DNA from 4 places in the Arthrobacter sp. NQ7 genome. Region 2 is predicted to be linked to each of the others. Evidence: riboswitches for the same ligand, from Rfam matches in the RefSeq annotation. Region 2 holds a riboswitch; each other region holds the start of a gene.

Region 1 (4,454 bases), on a different contig from region 2:
GAATCTGTTGAAATACCTGAACAGTAACCGGTGGTTACTTGATGCCGGTGATCTTGACCTTGGTCAGTTCCTGGCGGTGACCCTGGCGCTTCTTGTAACCGGTCTTGTTCTTGAACTTCTGGATGACAATCTTAGGACCACGCAGGTCCTGGAGGATTTCAGCCGTAACAGTTACCTTGGCCAGGTCGGCGGCGGCGGAGGTGACCTTGTCACCGTCAACCAGGAGCAGTGCGGGCAGCTCAATGGTGCTGCCGGCTCCACCGGCGACGCGGTTCAGGGTAACGAAGTCTCCAACGGAAACCTTCTCTTGGCGGCCGCCTGCGCGGACAATCGCGTACACCACTTGGGAACTCACTTCTCTCGACGTTTATAACAAAATTTGCGTGCGTAACCGACTCATTAAAAGCCTGGTTTTTCGCTGTGCCTCAACGCCGTGGGGTCATAACCCAAGTGTTGGCGTAAGCACCGAAGATCCAGAATACGCTAAATCCGACTCCGGCCGCAAATGAGGCTGGTTCCGGCGGGCCGGCTGTGATAGCAACCACAAGCCGGCGGCGGCGCCGTCACCGTGCCGTTCCATGATACTGGTGCCGCCGCCTGCCGGCGGTCAGGAATGCAGCCGCGGCGCGTCGAAAAACTCGAGTTCGAGGCGGCACGACTGTTTGAAGGCGGTGACCATGGCTGACCGCTCATGGTCGGACGCGTTCCGTCCCGCTGCGTCCACGATGGCAATGGCCCTGCGGGTGGCCTCGGCGAAGCCCTCGTCAGCATAAGTGCGGAGCCAGTCCGCGTAGGCGTGCCCGGCCGGTTCGCCGGAGCCAAGGAAGCGGGCGTGCAGTTTTTCGCCCACCTCCGCGTAGAGCCAGAAACAGGGCAGGACCGCGGCGGCGAGGACAGCATAACTGCCCGACGCCGAGGCCGCAGTGAGGTGGTCGACGTACGCCTTGGTGACGGGGCCCAAGCCGGTGGGCGCGGGCCGGGTGCTGAGCCACGAGCGGTGCAGTTCCGATTCCACCTCGAGGCACTGCTGGGCGGAGCCGGCCCAGAACAGCTGCTCGGCCTCGGAGGGGGCCATGGCGCTGGCACGGGCAAGCACCCGCGAGTAGCCGTTGAGGTAAAGGGCATCCTGGGCCAGGTAATAGGCGAAGTCCTTTTCGGCGAGGCCGCCGGAGGCCAGGCCGTTGATGAAGTCCAGCGCGTAGATAGCCTCGAGGTCCTGCTGCGCTTCCGCCCACAGGAGGGCCGCGAAGCCGCCTTCCGGCAGGGCCGGGCGGACGTGGTGGAAGTGGTGGACCGGTCCGTTCCCCTGGCCTACCTCGAGCGTGCCGGAGCTTTCCAGGGCACCTGCCAGCCAGGGCTTGACCGTCCGGAGGGCAGCTTCCCAGTCGCCCACGCGCGCCTGCACGGTGGCCATGGCGGAGGACAGCGAGCAGCCGGTACCGTGGCTGTTGCGGGTGGCAACCCGGGCACCGTGGACTTCCACCACTTCCTGGCCCAGGAGGCCGCCGGTGTTGACCAGGGCGTCCGGGCAGCCGGGACCCGCGAGGTGGCCGCCCTTGACCAGCACGGTGGCCCCGGTGGCCGCTGCGAGGCGCCTGCCCTGGTCCAGCGCCGCTTCCCAGTCCGACGCCGGGTCCTCCCCCACCAGCATGGCGAGCTCGGGCACGTTCGGGGTGATGAGGTGGGCAAGGGGCAGCAGTTCCCGCAGCGCGGCTTCGGCCGATTCCTGCAGGAGCCGGTCACCGCTGGTTGCCACCATCACCGGGTCGAGGACCACGACGGCGGGGCGCACCTTTTCGAGCCACCCGCGGACAGTGCGGATGACCGCTTCATCACCCAGCATGCCGATCTTGACGGCGTCAATGCTGATGTCATCACTGACAGCATCCAGCTGCCGGGCCAGGAACCCGGCGGGAGGAACATGCACGTCCTGCACACCCCGGGTGTTTTGTGCGGTGAGCGCGGTAATGGCGGCCATACCGTAGCCGCCATGGGCGGCGATGCTCTTGAGGTCCGCCTGGATGCCGGCCCCGCCTGACGGGTCGGAACCGGCGATGGAGAGCACTCGGGGGACGGCACGGCCAGCGGGCTGCGGGGCAGCCTCCAGGACAGCCGGGAGGGGCATGGAGAGGGTCGAAGACAAGAGACATCCCTTCGCCGGTACTAGCCGGACAGGTTCAACGGGTCTGGATCTCAGCCGGCCTGTGCGGCACCCCGTGTCGGTTTCCAGACTAGCTGCTGACGCCCGGGCGCGGGAAAGGTGACAGCCCCCGGCATGCAGGAAGTCCCCGCCCGGTGGACTGTTCCCCCGTTATTCGGAGGGGAACAGTCCACCGGACGGGGACTTCCCGGCGCGGTGGTCCGGCGTGGGCTTAGAGCTCCGAGGCGGGCACCCCGACGCCGAGGATGATGGGTTCCTCCGCCGCCTTGCCCGGTTCCGCCGTGGCAGCCCCGGGTTTGCCGGACTCGGGTGCCTTCGCGGCGTGCGAGTGCCCGGCGCCAGTGGCCTGGACATTCTCGTGGTGCTGGACGGCGGTCTCGTTGGCGGCACCCTGGGCACGGCTGGCGGCCCGGTGGCGCCGGGGCCGGCGTTGGCGGGACTGCTCCAGCGTGTGGTCGGAGTAATCATTTTCCGCCGGGGCTTCCACCGCAGCCGGCTGCTGCACCGGCGCCGCTTCTTCCCTGGGCCGTTCGGCGTTCCTGGGCTGTTCGGCTTCGGCAGGCTGTTGGGCAGCCGCGTCCTTGGCCGGTGCATCCTCCATGGCAGAGGCGGGCTGGCCGAGGTGCGCGAACGCTTCGGCCAGGCGGTCCAAGGTGAGTGCCGGCTTGGGCTGGTGCTCCTCAGCGTGCTCCACGAACGGAAGCGGGACCTGCTCGCCGCCGAACGTCAGGACCGCCGCGGGACGCGCCGGGGAGCCGTCGTCGTGCTTCTCCCCGTCGGGTGCGGCAGCAGGCGGAACGGACGGCATCTGCCGTGCAGCGGCCACCTCGTCGTCGTGCAGGTGCGCCGCGTGCGCGGCCGCTGCGATGTTGGCCAGGGCAAGCCTGGTGGCCTCCGCTTTGGCGTGCCGCTCGGCATCTGTCGGGTCGGGCTGGACGGTGTGGACGTGGACTGCCGGGGCCGGAGCCGCTTCAGGCTGCTGGTTGCCGCGGCCGCGGCGGCGTTTGCGCTCCGGGCGGACCCCGGGCTGGGCGGCGTCGTTCCGGTGCCCTTCCGGGCGGTGCGCTTCGCCGCGGGGCTCGGGACGGTTGTCGGTGCGCTGGACATGGTGCTCGGCGGCCACGATGTTGGCGCGGCGGTGCTCCACGGGATCGTCGTGGGTCACTACACCGCGGCCTGCGCAGGCCTCGCACTGTTCGCCGAAGACTTCCAGCAGCCCGGTGCCCATGCGCTTGCGGGTCATCTGGACCAGGCCCAGTGACGTCACTTCCGCGACCTGGTGCTTGGTCCGGTCGCGGCCCAGGCATTCCACCAGGCGGCGGAGGACCAGGTCACGGTTGGATTCGAGCACCATGTCGATGAAGTCGATCACGATGATGCCGCCGATGTCGCGCAGCCGCAGCTGGCGGACCACTTCCTCGGCGGCTTCGAGGTTGTTCTTGGTGACCGTCTCCTCGAGGTTGCCGCCGCTGCCGGTGAATTTGCCGGTGTTGACGTCCACCACGGTCATGGCTTCGGTGCGGTCGATCACCAGGGAGCCGCCGGAGGGCAGGAAGACCTTGCGCTCCAGGGCCTTGTGGATCTGCTCGTCGATGCGCCAGGCGGAGAAGATGTCCTGGTCCTTGGTCCACTTCTCGAGCCTGCCCACCAGATCGGGCGCCACGTAGGTGACGTAGGCCTCGATGGTGTCCCAGGCTTCCTCGCCGGAAACGATGAGCTTGGAGAAGTCCTCGTTGAAGACGTCGCGGACAACCTTGATGGTCAGGTCCGGCTCGCCGTAAAGCAGCTCGGGGGCAAGGATCTTGGTGGACGCCGCCTGGCTTTCGATGCCTTCCCACTGGGCGCGCAGCCGGTTGATGTCGTGCGTCAGCTCTTCCTCGGACGCGCCTTCGGCGGCGGTGCGGACAATGACACCGGCGTGCTCGGGCAGCCGGTCCTTGAGGATGCGCTTGAGGCGGTTGCGTTCGACGTCGGGCAGCTTGCGGGAGATGCCGGTCATGGATCCGCCGGGCACGTACACAAGGTAGCGGCCGGGAAGCGAGATCTGGCTGGTGAGGCGGGCACCCTTGTGGCCCACGGGGTCCTTGGTGACCTGGACCAGCACGGTATCCCCGGACTTCAGCGCGTTTTCGATGCGGCGCTGCTTGCCTTCGAGGTTCACTGCCTCCCAGTTGACCTCGCCGGCATACAGGACGGCGTTGCGGCCGCGCCCGATGTCAACGAACGCCGCTTCCATGGACGGCAGCACGTTCTGGACCTTGCCCAGGTAGACGTTGCCGATCAGCGAGTCCTG
Region 2 (4,454 bases):
GGACCGCGGTAATGAGCACGACGGCGGCAAACTTGCTCAGGGGGTTGGCGCGGGCCAGGAGGGCGCGGTTGCCGGCCAGGGTGAGTTCCTGCCTCATGGCGCCACCGGTTCCGACGCGGCCATCCGAAGCTCCGCCCCGCCCAATGCCCCAGTGAATTCGGCGTCGTGGGTCACGGACACCACGGCGGTGCCTGCGTCCAGCAGCTCGGAGAGGAACGAGGCCAGCTCCGCCCATGTGTTGGCATCCTGGCCGAAGGTGGGCTCGTCCAGGACCAGCACCTGGGGGCTGGCGGCGAGGACGGTGGCAACGGAAAGCCGCCGTTTTTCGCCGCCGGAGAGCGTGTAGGGGTTGGCGTCCACCAGCTGGGTAAGACGCAGCCGCTCCAGCAGTTCGTCAACCCGGTCCTCACCGTGGCCAAGGTGCCGGGGACCGAACAGCAGCTCATCGAGCACCTTGCCGGTGACGAACTGGTGCTCCGGCTCCTGGAACACCGTCCCCACGCGCGAAATCAGTTGCTCGGCCTTCCAGGTGTAGGGGTCGATCCCCGCGCCGCGGCTGAGGTCCAGCGTGGCGGAAACCTTCCCGGAGACGGGTTCCAGCAGCCCGGCAAGGGTCAGCGCAAAGGTCGATTTTCCGGCGCCGTTCGGACCGGTGATGGCGAGGGCCTGGCCTGCACGGACCTGGGCCGCGAGCCCTTCCTGGACCGGGACGGGCGGAATCCTGCGAAGGCCCTTGCGGCGTGGACGTTCGCGGGAGACAGCAAGCCGTTCGGCGGCCAGCAGGAGATTCCCGGTTCCGGGGGCGGGAACCCCGGCACGGCCACGGGTGGCCGGCACGTAGCCCGGCACCCACACCCCGGCGGCGGTGAGCTTGGCGCGCGCCTCGCGAAGCACCAGGTCCGGCGGCCCGTCCAGGAGTACGGCGGGATCGGATGCGGAGCCCGGCTGGAGCACCACGATCCGGTCCACCAGGTCCTTCCACACGGAAACCCGGTGCTCCACCACCACCAGGGTGGCCCCGGTCTTGTCCAGGCAACGGGCGACGGCGCCCCGGACCTCCAGCACGCCGTCCGGGTCCAGGTTGGCCGTGGGTTCGTCCAGCAGGATCAGCCCCGGGCGCATCGCCAGGATGCCCGCCAGCGCCAAACGCTGCTTCTGGCCGCCGGACAGCGCCGACGTCGGGTGGTCCAGCGGGAGGTGGGACAGGCCGACGTCGGCAAGCGCCTCGTGCACGCGCGCCCAGATGGCTTCCCGGGGCACCGCAAGGTTTTCGGCGCCGAAGGCGACGTCGTCGCCCACCCGGGACAGGACCACCTGGGTTTCCGGGTCCTGCTGCATCAGCCCGGCGTGCCCGCGCCGGGCGCGGGGCACGGCGCCGTCAATGAGCAGCGAACCTGACTCGTCGGCGTCGCCTGCCTCGCCGTCGTCGTTGATGTCGCCCAGCACCCCCGCAAGCGCATGCAGCAGCGTGGACTTCCCGGCCCCCGAGGGACCGAGCAGCAGCACCCGCTCGCCGGGGCTGATGTCCAGGTCGAGGGCATGGACGGCAGGCTTGGCCCGTCCGGCATGCCGCCAGCCCCAGCCGCGGGCGGCCACGGCGGCGGGGCGGACCGTGCCGGCGGCGTCCTGGGGAGCCATCAGGAGAAGACTGGCTCCGTGGCGGCCTTGCGGGACGCGAAGGAGCTGAGCACGCCGGTGCGCGCCAGGCCGCGGGTGGCGAGCCAGGACAGGGCGCCGGCGATAACTGCGCCTGACAGCATGCAGAACAGGATGTAGGCCAGCTTGTCACCACCGGAGTAGGCGATGTTCCAGCCCCACGGCGCGAACGAGTCGTTCAAGCCGCAGAACAGGCCCGCGGCCGCACCGGCCAGCAGGGACACCGGCAGGTTGAACCTGCGGTAAACGAAGATGGCGAAGATGATTTCCGCGCCCAGGCCCTGGACGAAGCCGGAGAACAGGACGGATGCGCCGTACTGGGAGCCCATGAGGAGTTCGCCCGTGGCGGCCACGGTCTCGCAGAACAGGGCGGCCCCGGGCTTGCGGATAATCAGCATCCCCAGGACGCCGGGGATCATCCAGCCACCGGCGATCAGGCCGGTCAGGGGCGGGTAGGCGGCGTTCATCGGCACGGAGACCGCGGCCGCAGCCTGGTCCCAGGCCCAGAAAATAACGCCTCCGGCGATGGCCACCAGCGCGGCCACCACGATGTCCACGACGCGCCAGGACTTGCTGGTGGTCTTCTTGATTGCTGCAGTACTCATTGGATCCTCCTGGGAAACAGGAGGGGAAAGTATTCCCGGCCGGCGGCCTGTTGCCGTGCAGCCGCGACACTTTGAGAACTCGACTCCCTTGCGCCGGTACTAACCGGATCAGGTTCGAGGGTCTGCGGCGGTCCGCACTCTCAGCGCCCACCTTCAGTTCCCGGCTGGTGCCGAGGGCCGACGGCGGCGCTCCCCTGTCGTTTTTAGTGTTGCGTTAAATGTGGGTAAGGCTTTTTGCCCTTCCGGACGTGCTCAAGTTTACACCGGAGGGCCCTGCGTGGAGGGCTCCAACGGCCCATCCTGCCGGATGTGACCGGCCCGCCGGCCTATCGAAGCGATGGCTTTAGCTTTTATTAGTAATCATGCTTACTATATTGGTTCCCGGGATGGACGGGGACAGGGCGTGGGAGCTCCGTCCCCGGTCACGGAAACAGCGCGCCGGAACGAGGAGCATCATGAGAATCCCGGAAACCCGAGGGCCCATCAGCAGCGCCCTTCTCACGGCCTTGGCCAAGGCTCCGGATTCCGCTGGCGCGGAACTGGACGGGCTGTACCGGCTGGTGGCGGGGCAATTGGCGGAAACCACCGACATCATTGGCGACGAGGACATCCAGCTGGCCCTTTTCTGCCTTTACGAGCTGCACTACTCGGGCCTGGACGGCGTCTCCGACGCCTGGGAGTGGGAGCCCGGCCTGATCAGGGTGCGGCGGCTGATCGAGGAACCGTTTGAGGCCGCCCTCCGCACGGCCGCGCACCAGGCCGCCGGAAGCCTTGAACTCCCGACCGGCACCTTGGGCAGCGACCAGGTGGCCGATGTCCTCTTCGGCCTTGCGGCCGCTGACACCGGCCCCAGCGTCTCCCGTTTCGTTGCCAGGAAGGCAAGCCTGGACCAGCTCAAGGAGTTCCTGGTCCACAAATCCGTGTACCAGCTGAAGGAAGCCGATCCCCACACCTGGGCGATTCCCCGCCTCAGCGGACGTCCCAAGGCGGCGCTGGTGGAAATCCAGGCAGACGAATACGGCGGCGGGCGGCCTGAGCGGATGCACAGCGCGCTGTTCGCCCGGACCATGCGGGGCCTGGGGCTGGACGGCAGCTACGGCGCCTACGTCGATGCCGTTCCCGCCATTTCCCTGGCCTCGGTGAACCTGATGTCGCTGTGCGGCCTGAATAGACGGCTGAGGGGGGCCATCACCGGCCACTTGGCCATCTACGAAATGACGTCTTCCCAGCCCAACCGGTTCTACGGCAACGGATTCCGCCGGCACGGTTTCGGCCAGGACATCACCCACTACTTCGACGAGCACGTGGAAGCGGATGCAGTCCACGAGCAGATCGCGGGGCGGGACCTGGCCGGCGGCCTGGTGGAAGCAGAGCCGGAGCTCCTCGCCGATGTCCTGTTCGGGGCAACGGCCGTCATGGCCATGGACAGCCGCCTGTCGAACCACCTGTTGTCCTCCTGGGAAGCCGGCACATCGTCGCTCCGGACGGCCGTGCCGGCGGCAGCATGACCCCGGGAACAGCATGACCCAGGAACAAGGAACAGGAGGCAACGTGGACCAGGAATCTGCGGCGGGCTCAATAGTGGTGTGCCCGGACGGACCCTTGATCGTCAGGGGCGGGTTCGAGATCGTCACCCCTTCGGGGGACGCCGTGCCCCGCGACCGAAAGACCGTGGCGTTGTGCCGGTGCGGGGCCTCGGCGATCAAACCCTACTGCGACGGCACGCACAAAATGATCAAATTCCGCACCGAACCACCCACCCCATAGTCCGCCAAGTGCCTGCCGCCCGCCACGTCCTTGCCATGACCGGCACGGCTGTCCGGCTAGGGTGGAGGCAGTCCGTTTTCCGCCGCCGCAAGGAGTTACAGGAATGAACCTTTTCATCAAGCTGCTCGGGACCGGGGTGAGCCTGGGCGCAGGCCTGGCCGGCACCAAGCTGGTCAACACCATCTGGGAAAAAACCACCGGCCAGAAGGCGCCCACCGGCAAGAACGAGGATGTCCCCACCAGCCTGCGTTCCGCGCTGACCTTCGCGCTGATCTCTGCCGCGGTCAGTGCCACCATCCAGGTACTGGCCAACCGGGGCACCCAGCGCGCCATCGCCCGCTTCGCCAAGACCCAGGACATCGTCTAACCCGGGACACCGTCCAACAGCGTGTTACCCGCCGTCGCCGGGGCCGTCCTTCAGGGCAG
Region 3 (4,454 bases), on a different contig from region 2:
CGACGGGCTACCAGCCCAGCTGCGGCAATCACCCCTGGGGGTCGTCGAAGGGATGCCCGGTTTTCGAGTCGGTACTTACCCTGTGCAGACCGGCGGCGGGTTCGGGCGACATCAGGCCGGTGTCCTTTCCGGTCTCACTAACCCCAGGTTTGTGGGAGCGGACATCCGGATGATATCTGATGCTTCCAGATCCACGAGTTTGCGCGTCCCGGTTCTGGAGCACACGATCCAGAACATTCCCATGGTGGGCAAGGTCTGGCTCACCGTTCCTCTGTGTAAGAGCCTGCCCTCATGCCAGGCCTCAATTTCGTCCCCGTGCGTAAGTTCCTCGCACGTGCGGATGGTTGCTTCCTTAGCTTCAGCCATCGTCGGCTCCCTTCTCTGTGCACGTTGACCCTTAAGATCAGGATGCTCCTCCGATGTTGCCGCCCGGTTTCCTTGACGTCATTTTCCTGTATAGGGGAAGAACCGTCGCCGGAAGCTAGGTTTTAGAGGCCACCGGGTGGTGTGGGCCTAAAGTAGGCGGATTCATTGCGAGGGAGCATTCCCTGCGCGGAGTCGTGTTTTCAGACCATTTGCACTGTTCGGGGGGCGGCTCCGGAAAGGAGGACGGATCCGGCGGCCGTGACCGGGTCGATGACCGGCACCCCAAGCCGGTCCCGGAGGACCCGGGTCATCCCGATGCTCGAGAGCCCGGTGCTGCCCTGGACGATGACCTCGGCGCCGGCGTCAACGAGCATGTGCGCCTGGGCCAGGGCATCGAAGATCCCGGTGGGCGTGAGGAAGCCTTCGGGGGTCCCGGAACTGTCGGGCCCATCTATGAGGAGCATCCTGTCCCCCAAGGCTTCGGCGATCGGCCCCGGTGCCTGGTGGGTGAGACCCAGCACCCCCGCCCGGCCGCCGAACGCCAGGGCAGCCGCGGCCGCGGCGGATCCGGCGCCGATGACAGGGATATCCAGCGCGGCGCGTGTTTCGGGCAGCCCCGGGTCGGCGCAGCAACTGATGATCAGCGCATCAACCCCGCCGGCCATCTCCACGGCCAGGGTTGCCACCTTCGGGACCGCGGCCCGAAACGAGGCATCATCGTAAACTCCGAACGGCTGGTCCGGGATGCAACGGGTGAGAACGTCAAACCCGAAACTTCTGGCCAACAGGTCCCCGTGCGCGTAAAGCATGCGCCGGTCGGACGTCGTCAACGCCCTGATAAGTCCTACCCTCATCACGGCCCCTCCCTAACACTGAAAATAGAAACCCTGTGAGAGTGCCCCTCAGTCGTCCCCGAACCCGACCGCGTTCTGAGATGCCCACCCCGGCCGCGCCGCGGTCCGTGGCCAACGCGGTGAGTTCGACGACTTCGGCCAATTCCGCGAGCCGGTGCGCCCGGGCCGACACTGCCGGGGTGAACGGCTCCTCAGCCCGGCAAAAGTAGAGCGGACCCCAGGACGACGGAATTTTCAACACCGCGCCCGGAGCACCGGAAGAGACCGCACCGGGAAAGTACACCGGCCCCGCCGGCCGCGGGGCGCCGGGAAGGACCGTCGCGCCCAGGAGCTCGGCGACAGTGAGGGGAAGTTCGTCCGTGTTTGCCGCGACGCGGGAAGCCAGCGTCAGCGCCCTCGTTTGACCGTCAGCGAGGGCCAGGGCGGTGGTGGGCCACACCCTGGCGTGCCGGCCCCCGCCGTCCTGCAGGGCGGCCAGGAGCCGTTGTTCGGTAAGGCCGTCCGGGGCGGAGAGCACGAATTCGTCCAGGACCCCGCCCTGAAGGCGGTGCACGTGGATACTGTGGATATTGATGCCCCGGTGCGCCAGGGACCTGGTCACCCGCTCCAGGGCGCCGGATTCATCTGCAAGATAGGTCCGGGCCCGCCAGAGAGCCGGTGCCTCCATCAGGCGACGGCGCTGGCGCAGCGCCGGCGCATGCAGCCACCCCCGCAGCAACCGCCGCACCGAAGGCTCCGCCACCCAGATGCCCAGCAGGCTCGTCGCCACAGTCAACACCAGAACCTTCACCACAAACGGCAACCCCGACCTCCCTCCCCTGGCGGTACGCAGCACCCCAGTCCCACTCCCGCGGAAAGCCCTGTCAGCTCAGGCCACGCCTTAAGACTCCCCCGGCGCTGTTGCGGATGGGTTTCGACCACGTAATTCCTGGCCCACTGCCAACGCAAGCGGCAGCGGGTGCCTGCACACGACGCCCCTGGACCGGGCTTAGTGAAACCTTGCTGGATGATCGAGAAGGACCTGGCGCCCTGACCCGCGGCAACCTGCCAGTCCCCGGTGTACGCTGCAACGATCGTGGTCGGAACTGCTTTTCGCGTGGACGAGTCTTCTGTAAGGTTGGTCACATCCACACGGGTGCCCTGATGCAGGGGCTGAGATCGGGCTGAGGCAGTCCGTGACCGTTGAACCTGTCCGGGTCATGCCGGCGAAGGAAGTAGGAAAACACTGATGAACGCCATGAATTCGCATTCGCTCGCGTATGCCCACGACACAGAACACGGCATTAGCGTCCCTGTCACGGAGATCGCGTTGGAGGATTCGCCGAACGGGGTGAAGAATCCTCCCTTCACGGTCTACCGGACAGCGGGGCCTGGCAGTGATCCGGTGATCGGCCTGGAGCCATTCCGGTCCGAATGGATCCAGGCCCGGGCCGATACCGAGCCTTACGGCGGCCGGGAACGCAACCTCCTCGACGACGGGAAGTCCGCCGTGCGCCGGGGTGCTGCATCGGCGGAGTGGAAGGGCGCACAGCCCGTGCCCCGCCGCGCTCTTGAGGGCAGGACGGTCACCCAGATGCACTACGCCAAACGGGGCATCATCACCCCGGAGATGCGGTTCGTGGCGGTCCGGGAAAACTGCGACGTCGAACTGGTCAGGAGCGAGGTGGCCGCCGGCCGGGCGATCATTCCGAACAACATCAACCACCCCGAGTCCGAGCCGATGATCATCGGCAAGGCCTTCCTGGTGAAGATCAACGCGAACATCGGCAATTCCGCGGTGACGAGCTCCATTGCCGAGGAGGTGGACAAGCTGCAGTGGGCGGCCCAGTGGGGCGCCGACACGGTGATGGACCTCTCCACCGGGGATGACATCCACACCACGCGGGAGTGGATCATCCGCAACTCCCCCGTCCCGATTGGCACGGTGCCGATCTACCAGGCACTGGAAAAGGTTAACGGGCAGGCCAACGAGTTGACGTGGGAGATCTACCGGGACACCGTGATCGAACAGTGCGAGCAGGGCGTGGACTACATGACCGTCCACGCCGGCGTCCTCCTGCGCTACGTACCCCTGACCGCAAACCGGGTGACCGGGATCGTGTCCCGTGGCGGGTCCATCATGGCCGGCTGGTGCCTGGCCCACCACCAGGAGAACTTCCTTTACACCCACTTCGACGAGCTCTGCGAGATCTTCGCCAAATACGACGTCGCGTTCTCCCTGGGTGACGGCCTGCGCCCGGGTTCCACGGCGGATGCCAATGACGCGGCCCAGTTCGCCGAGCTGGACACCCTCGCAGAACTGACAAAGCGGGCCTGGACGTACGATGTGCAGGTCATGGTCGAAGGACCCGGTCACATCCCGTTCCACCTGGTCCGTGAAAACGTCGAACGCCAGCAGGAACTCTGCGAGGGTGCGCCCTTCTACACCCTCGGCCCGCTGGTGACCGACATTGCACCCGGGTATGACCACATCACCTCGGCCATCGGAGCGACGGAGATCGCCCGGTACGGCACCGCCATGCTGTGCTACGTCACGCCCAAGGAACACCTCGGGTTGCCGAACAAGGACGACGTGAAAACCGGAGTGATTACCTACAAGATCGCGGCCCACGCCGCGGATCTCGCCAAAGGCCACCCCGGTGCGCACGAACGCGACGACGCCCTCTCTAAGGCCCGGTTCGAATTCCGCTGGCGCGACCAGTTCGCACTGTCCCTGGACCCGGTCACGGCGGAGGAGTTCCACGACGAAACCCTTCCCGCTGAACCGGCGAAGACGGCGCACTTCTGCTCCATGTGCGGGCCGAAGTTCTGCTCCATGCGGATCAGCCAGGACATCCGGGACCAGTTCGGTGGAGTATCCGAGCAGGAAGTAATCGCCGGCATGAACGCCAAGAGCGCAGAATTCCGCGAATCCGGTGGCAAGGTCTACCTCCCCGAACCCGCCCGCCTCAACCCCTAAACCCCCCGGGCCTGCCGCCCAAGCCGCAGGCCCGGGCACCACCCCCAGTCGTAAACCCTGCCCCGAAGTAGGCCACCGGAACACACCCAAAAGGGGCCGCCCCCAGGGTCTGACCGTCTTCCGGCCCGAATTCTTCACCGGCGATTGCTACCGGGCGGAGCCCCTTCAAGGCCATGGTGTCCGAAGTCGCCGACACCCCAGAAGATCAGCCCAAACCCACTCCCAGTACCCGGTCCATGGCGCATCGGCGAATAACCCCCAGCCCGCAGTGCATA
Region 4 (4,454 bases), on a different contig from region 2:
CGCTGCCGGTGAAGGACCGCGGCTCATACTGGGCCGCGGTGGCGATCGTGGCGGCAAGGGAGGCCTGGTCCTCGAACAGCAAGGCGGTGTGGAACAGGCCGGCCTCTCCCCTGCCGGGAAGGTTCAGCCCAGGGGCCGGCGCCAGGTGGACCAGGGGGCGGCCCAGCCTGCCAAGGTAGAGCCCGCCATCCTGTTCGGCGACCACCTCGAGGCCCAGCGCCCGCTGGTAGTAGTCGGTCATGACCTTCATGTCGCCCACCTTGAGCATCACCGTGCCCATGCCGAGGTCGGCAGGAAGAAGATCCTGGCTGCTGGGTGCTGCGGTCATCTGAAGCTCCTTGGATTGGAAGGCCGCCCGGTTGCCGGCCTGTCACATATTAAAATTACTTGAAGCTTCAATTTATTCCAAGTCCTCTGCCGACGCTCTCAGCGGATGATTCGTCCGCCCAAAACCACGTGCGCGAGTGTCCTGATCGTGTCCGGCACCGCCCGCGGATCGTCCCGGCACACCACCACGTCGGCGCGGGCCCCTTCCGCCAGGCCTTCCGCGCCAAGCCACCTCCGGGCCGCCCAGCAGGCGGCGTCCAGGGCGGCTGCCATCGGGAGGCCTGCGGCATGCAGCGCAAGGATCTCGTCGGCAATCCTGCCGTGCCGGATCACACTGCCCGCGTCGGTTCCGGCAAAGATCCGCACGCCCGCGGCGTGGGCCTGCGCCACCCGCTCGCGGCGGCCCTCCCACAGGGCACGCATGTGGGCCGCGTAGCGGGGGAACTTTGCATCAGCCTGCGCTGCGATGTCCGGAAAGGTGGCGATGTTGATAAGCGTGGGCACGATCGGCACCCCTTGTTCCACGAACCGTGGCAGGTGCCGGGGCAGGAGCCCGGTGGCATGCTCCACACAGTCGATCCCTGCGTCCAGCACCTGGTCCAGGGTGTCCTCGGCGAAACAATGCGCGGTCACCCGGGCGCCTTCGTCGTGGGCTGCACGGACAGCGTCACGGACGACGGCGGCAGGAAAGGACGGAGCCAGGTCACCGGCGTTCCGGTCAATCCAGTCCCCCACGAGTTTGACCCAGCCGTCACCGTCGTGTGCCTGCTTCCGGACCGTCTCCACGAGGCCCTCCGGCTCGACTTCCTCTGCGAAGCCGCGCAGATAGCGGCGGGTCCGGGCCACGTGCCGGCCCGCCCGGATCAGCACCGGGAAGTCCCGGCCGCCCTGCATCCACCGGGTGTCCGCCGGCGAGCCGGCGTCCCGCACCAGCAGGGTTCCGGCGCTGAGGTCGGCGAGCGCCTGGTCGCGGGCCGCAGCGGGCTCCACCGGGCCGCCAGGACCCAGACCGATGTGGCAGTGGGCGTCCACGAACCCGGGCAGGACCCAGCCGTCGAGGACGCGGTCGGGAGGGGCTGCCGGCTGCGTGAACGTCAGTCTCCCGTCCACGGCCCAGAGTCCGTGGCTTACCCGGTCCGGCGCGGTGAGGACGGGCCCGCGAAAGTGAATGATTCCTGCCATCCCGGCTCCTTTCAGTGCCCGGTCAGGCTAGCACCCGCATTTGTGACACGGCTCTTCCGGGTGCCTGTGGTAGCTTCGTTGCTGACCACACGGGTGCCCCTGCAGGGGCTGAGATCGGGCTGAGGCAGCCTGCGACCGTCGAACCTGTCCGGGTAATGCCGGCGAAGGAAGTGAGTATTCCCTTGAGTACGCAAAACACCCAGTTGAACCCTGCCCACCAGCCGTCCACCGGAGAGCCCGGGGACACCACCGCCCGCGGGGTGACCCAATCCCTGGCGTCGCATTCGCTGGCCTTCATCGAAGATGCCGGCGCCGGAATCCGGGTGCCCGTGACGGAGATCGCCCTGGAGCCATCACCCAACGGACAGCCGAACGAACCGTTCCGGACCTACCGGACCGCGGGCCCCGGCAGCGACCCGGTCCGCGGCCTGCAGCCCTTCCGCGCCGAGTGGATCGTGGCGCGCGGGGACACGGAGGCCTACAGCGGCAGGGAGCGCAACCTGCTCGACGACGGCCGCTCGGCCGTGCGGCGCGGCGCTGCGTCCGCGGAGTGGAAGGGCGCGCAGCCGGTGCCCCGCCGCGCCGTCGACGGCCGGACGGTGACGCAGATGCACTATGCCCGGCAGGGGGTCATCACCCAGGAAATGCGCTTCGTGGCGCTGCGGGAAAACTGCGATGTTGAACTCGTCCGCAGCGAATTGGCCGCGGGCCGGGCCATCATTCCCAGCAACATCAACCATCCCGAGTCCGAGCCGATGATCATCGGCAAGGCCTTCCTGGTGAAGATCAACGCGAACATCGGCAACTCCGCGGTGACCAGCTCCATCGCCGAAGAGGTGGACAAGCTGCAGTGGGCCACCCAGTGGGGCGCCGACACCGTCATGGACCTCTCCACCGGTGACGACATCCACACCACCCGGGAATGGATCATCCGCAACTCCCCCGTGCCGATTGGAACGGTGCCGATCTACCAGGCGCTGGAGAAAGTCAACGGCGAGGCCAATGCGCTCACCTGGGAGATCTTCCGGGACACCGTGATCGAACAGTGCGAACAGGGCGTGGACTACATGACCATCCACGCCGGCGTGCTGCTCCGGTATGTTCCGCTGACGGCCAACCGCGTGACGGGAATCGTCTCCCGCGGCGGGTCCATCATGGCCGGCTGGTGCCTGGCCCACCACCAGGAGAACTTCCTGTACACGCACTTCGATGAGCTGTGTGAAATCTTCGCCAAATACGACGTCGCGTTCTCCCTCGGCGACGGCCTGCGCCCCGGCTCCACGGCCGACGCCAACGACGCCGCGCAGTTCGCGGAGCTGGACACCCTGGCGGAACTCACGCAGCGCGCCTGGGAGTACGACGTGCAGGTCATGGTGGAGGGGCCAGGCCACGTGCCGTTCCACCTGGTCCGGGAGAACGTCGAGCGGCAGCAGGAGCTGTGCAAGGGGGCGCCGTTCTACACCCTTGGGCCGCTGGTCACGGACGTTGCCCCCGGCTACGACCACATCACCTCCGCCATCGGTGCGACCGAAATTGCCCGGTACGGCACCGCCATGCTCTGCTATGTCACCCCCAAGGAGCACCTGGGCCTGCCCAACAAGGACGACGTCAAAACCGGCGTGATCACCTACAAGATCGCGGCCCACGCCGCGGACCTCGCCAAGGGCCACCCCGGGGCACATGAACGTGACGACGCCCTGTCCAAGGCGCGGTTCGAATTCCGCTGGCGGGACCAGTTCGCCTTGTCCCTGGACCCGGTCACCGCGGAGTCCTTCCATGACGAGACCCTCCCGGCCGAGCCTGCCAAGACGGCGCACTTCTGTTCAATGTGCGGCCCGAAGTTCTGCTCGATGCGGATCAGCCAGGACATCCGGGACGAATTCGGATCCGCGGAGGCGCAGGCAGCGCTGGCCGGAGCAGCCAGCGGGATGCAGGAAAAGAGCCGGGAATTCCTTGCCGCCGGCGGCAAGATCTACCTGCCGGAGCTTCGCGTTCCCGCGGACAGCTAGGACGCCTGGGCGGGCCGGCTGCGGCTGACCCCGCCGATGAACTGCCGGATGGCCCGGTCGCCGTCCGGCGAGTCATGGGGCCGGTGCCCGCCCGCGGCGACGCGGTGCAGGGCGCCGGTCTCCCGGAGGTAGCCGGCAATTTCCTCATAGAGGGGTTCCCACCCGCCGGTCAGCACCAGGGTGGGGACGCCGGGGACGATATGGAGCGGCGCCTCCCACGAGGGGGCCTGGAGCCGCAGCCTGCGGGCAGAGCGCTTTTCTTCCGTGGTGGCGGGCTGCTGAAGGTCGGTGGCGTACACCCGCCGGACGAACTCGCGCTGGAAGTCTTCGTCGCTGAGCTGGTGCCGGACCTCGAACAGGGGCTGCATGAGGCTGATGTGGGCTGCCGTGGCGGGAAGTTCCGCCGTCAGTGAGAGGCAGGCCGGCTCCACCAGGGTCAGCGAAAACACCAGGTCCGGGCGTTCCACGGCGGCCATCATCGCCGCGATGGCGCCTTGTGCGTGCGCCACCACATGGCCGCCGGCGGCGCCACGGCCGTCATCGGCCAGGGAGCGAAGGATGATCGCGGCATCCTCCGTGAAGGACGATGCCAGGGGCTCGGCCACGGGGTCAAAACCGTGCCGGCGGAGGAAGAGGGCGTCATAGGTCAGTGTCATGCCGTGCTGGCGCGGCCATGCGGCGGCACCAAAGGTTCCGGCGCCGTGCACGAACACTACCCTCTGCTTGAACATGTCCCAACCCTATTCCACGGTACCGACATCCCAAGTAAGCAGCGCCAGGTGTCGTTTTGACCCCTCAAAACGACACCTGGCGCTGCCCAGTTGGGTTGTTACTTGCCCAGGAACTTGTCGAAGCCCTTGGGAAGGTTCAGCTGTGACGGATCGAAGTCGCCGCCCTGCTGGCCGAAGGCTGCACCGGTGGGCAGGGCCTTGGCTG

Evidence for each region. A riboswitch is a leader RNA that binds a small molecule or an ion and turns the genes downstream of it on or off. The one in region 2 is predicted to bind thiamine pyrophosphate.
Region 1: another riboswitch for thiamine pyrophosphate. It lies ahead of thiD (bifunctional hydroxymethylpyrimidine kinase/phosphomethylpyrimidine kinase); the one in region 2 lies ahead of PUN71_RS16425 (ECF transporter S component).
Region 3: another riboswitch for thiamine pyrophosphate. It lies ahead of thiC (phosphomethylpyrimidine synthase ThiC); the one in region 2 lies ahead of PUN71_RS16425 (ECF transporter S component).
Region 4: another riboswitch for thiamine pyrophosphate. It lies ahead of thiC (phosphomethylpyrimidine synthase ThiC); the one in region 2 lies ahead of PUN71_RS16425 (ECF transporter S component).

What each region holds. Positions count from the first base shown of each region.
Region 1 covers NZ_JARFXU020000003.1:228,468-232,921, forward strand. The annotation lists gene rplU (50S ribosomal protein L21) at 35-343, opposite strand; gene thiD (bifunctional hydroxymethylpyrimidine kinase/phosphomethylpyrimidine kinase) at 608-2,125, opposite strand; TPP riboswitch at 2,133-2,227, opposite strand; gene PUN71_RS05895 (Rne/Rng family ribonuclease) at 2,373-4,454, opposite strand, start outside.
Region 2 covers NZ_JARFXU020000017.1:33,117-37,570, forward strand. The annotation lists gene PUN71_RS16415 (energy-coupling factor transporter transmembrane component T family protein) at 1-97, opposite strand, end outside; gene PUN71_RS16420 (ABC transporter ATP-binding protein) at 94-1,638, opposite strand; gene PUN71_RS16425 (ECF transporter S component) at 1,638-2,261, opposite strand; TPP riboswitch at 2,329-2,467, opposite strand; gene PUN71_RS16430 (iron-containing redox enzyme family protein) at 2,717-3,769, shown strand; gene PUN71_RS16435 (CDGSH iron-sulfur domain-containing protein) at 3,783-4,028, shown strand; gene PUN71_RS16440 (DUF4235 domain-containing protein) at 4,132-4,395, shown strand; gene mnhG (monovalent cation/H(+) antiporter subunit G) at 4,420-4,454, opposite strand, start outside.
Region 3 covers NZ_JARFXU020000004.1:288,725-293,178, forward strand. The annotation lists gene PUN71_RS07555 (aspartate/glutamate racemase family protein) at 567-1,220, opposite strand; partial or broken gene PUN71_RS07560 (amino acid-binding protein) at 1,348-2,022, opposite strand; TPP riboswitch at 2,342-2,451, shown strand; gene thiC (phosphomethylpyrimidine synthase ThiC) at 2,449-4,179, shown strand.
Region 4 covers NZ_JARFXU020000002.1:17,426-21,879, forward strand. The annotation lists gene PUN71_RS02940 (VOC family protein) at 1-328, opposite strand, end outside; gene PUN71_RS02945 (amidohydrolase family protein) at 427-1,509, opposite strand; TPP riboswitch at 1,589-1,696, shown strand; gene thiC (phosphomethylpyrimidine synthase ThiC) at 1,692-3,518, shown strand; gene PUN71_RS02955 (alpha/beta hydrolase) at 3,515-4,249, opposite strand; gene ffh (signal recognition particle protein) at 4,348-4,454, opposite strand, start outside.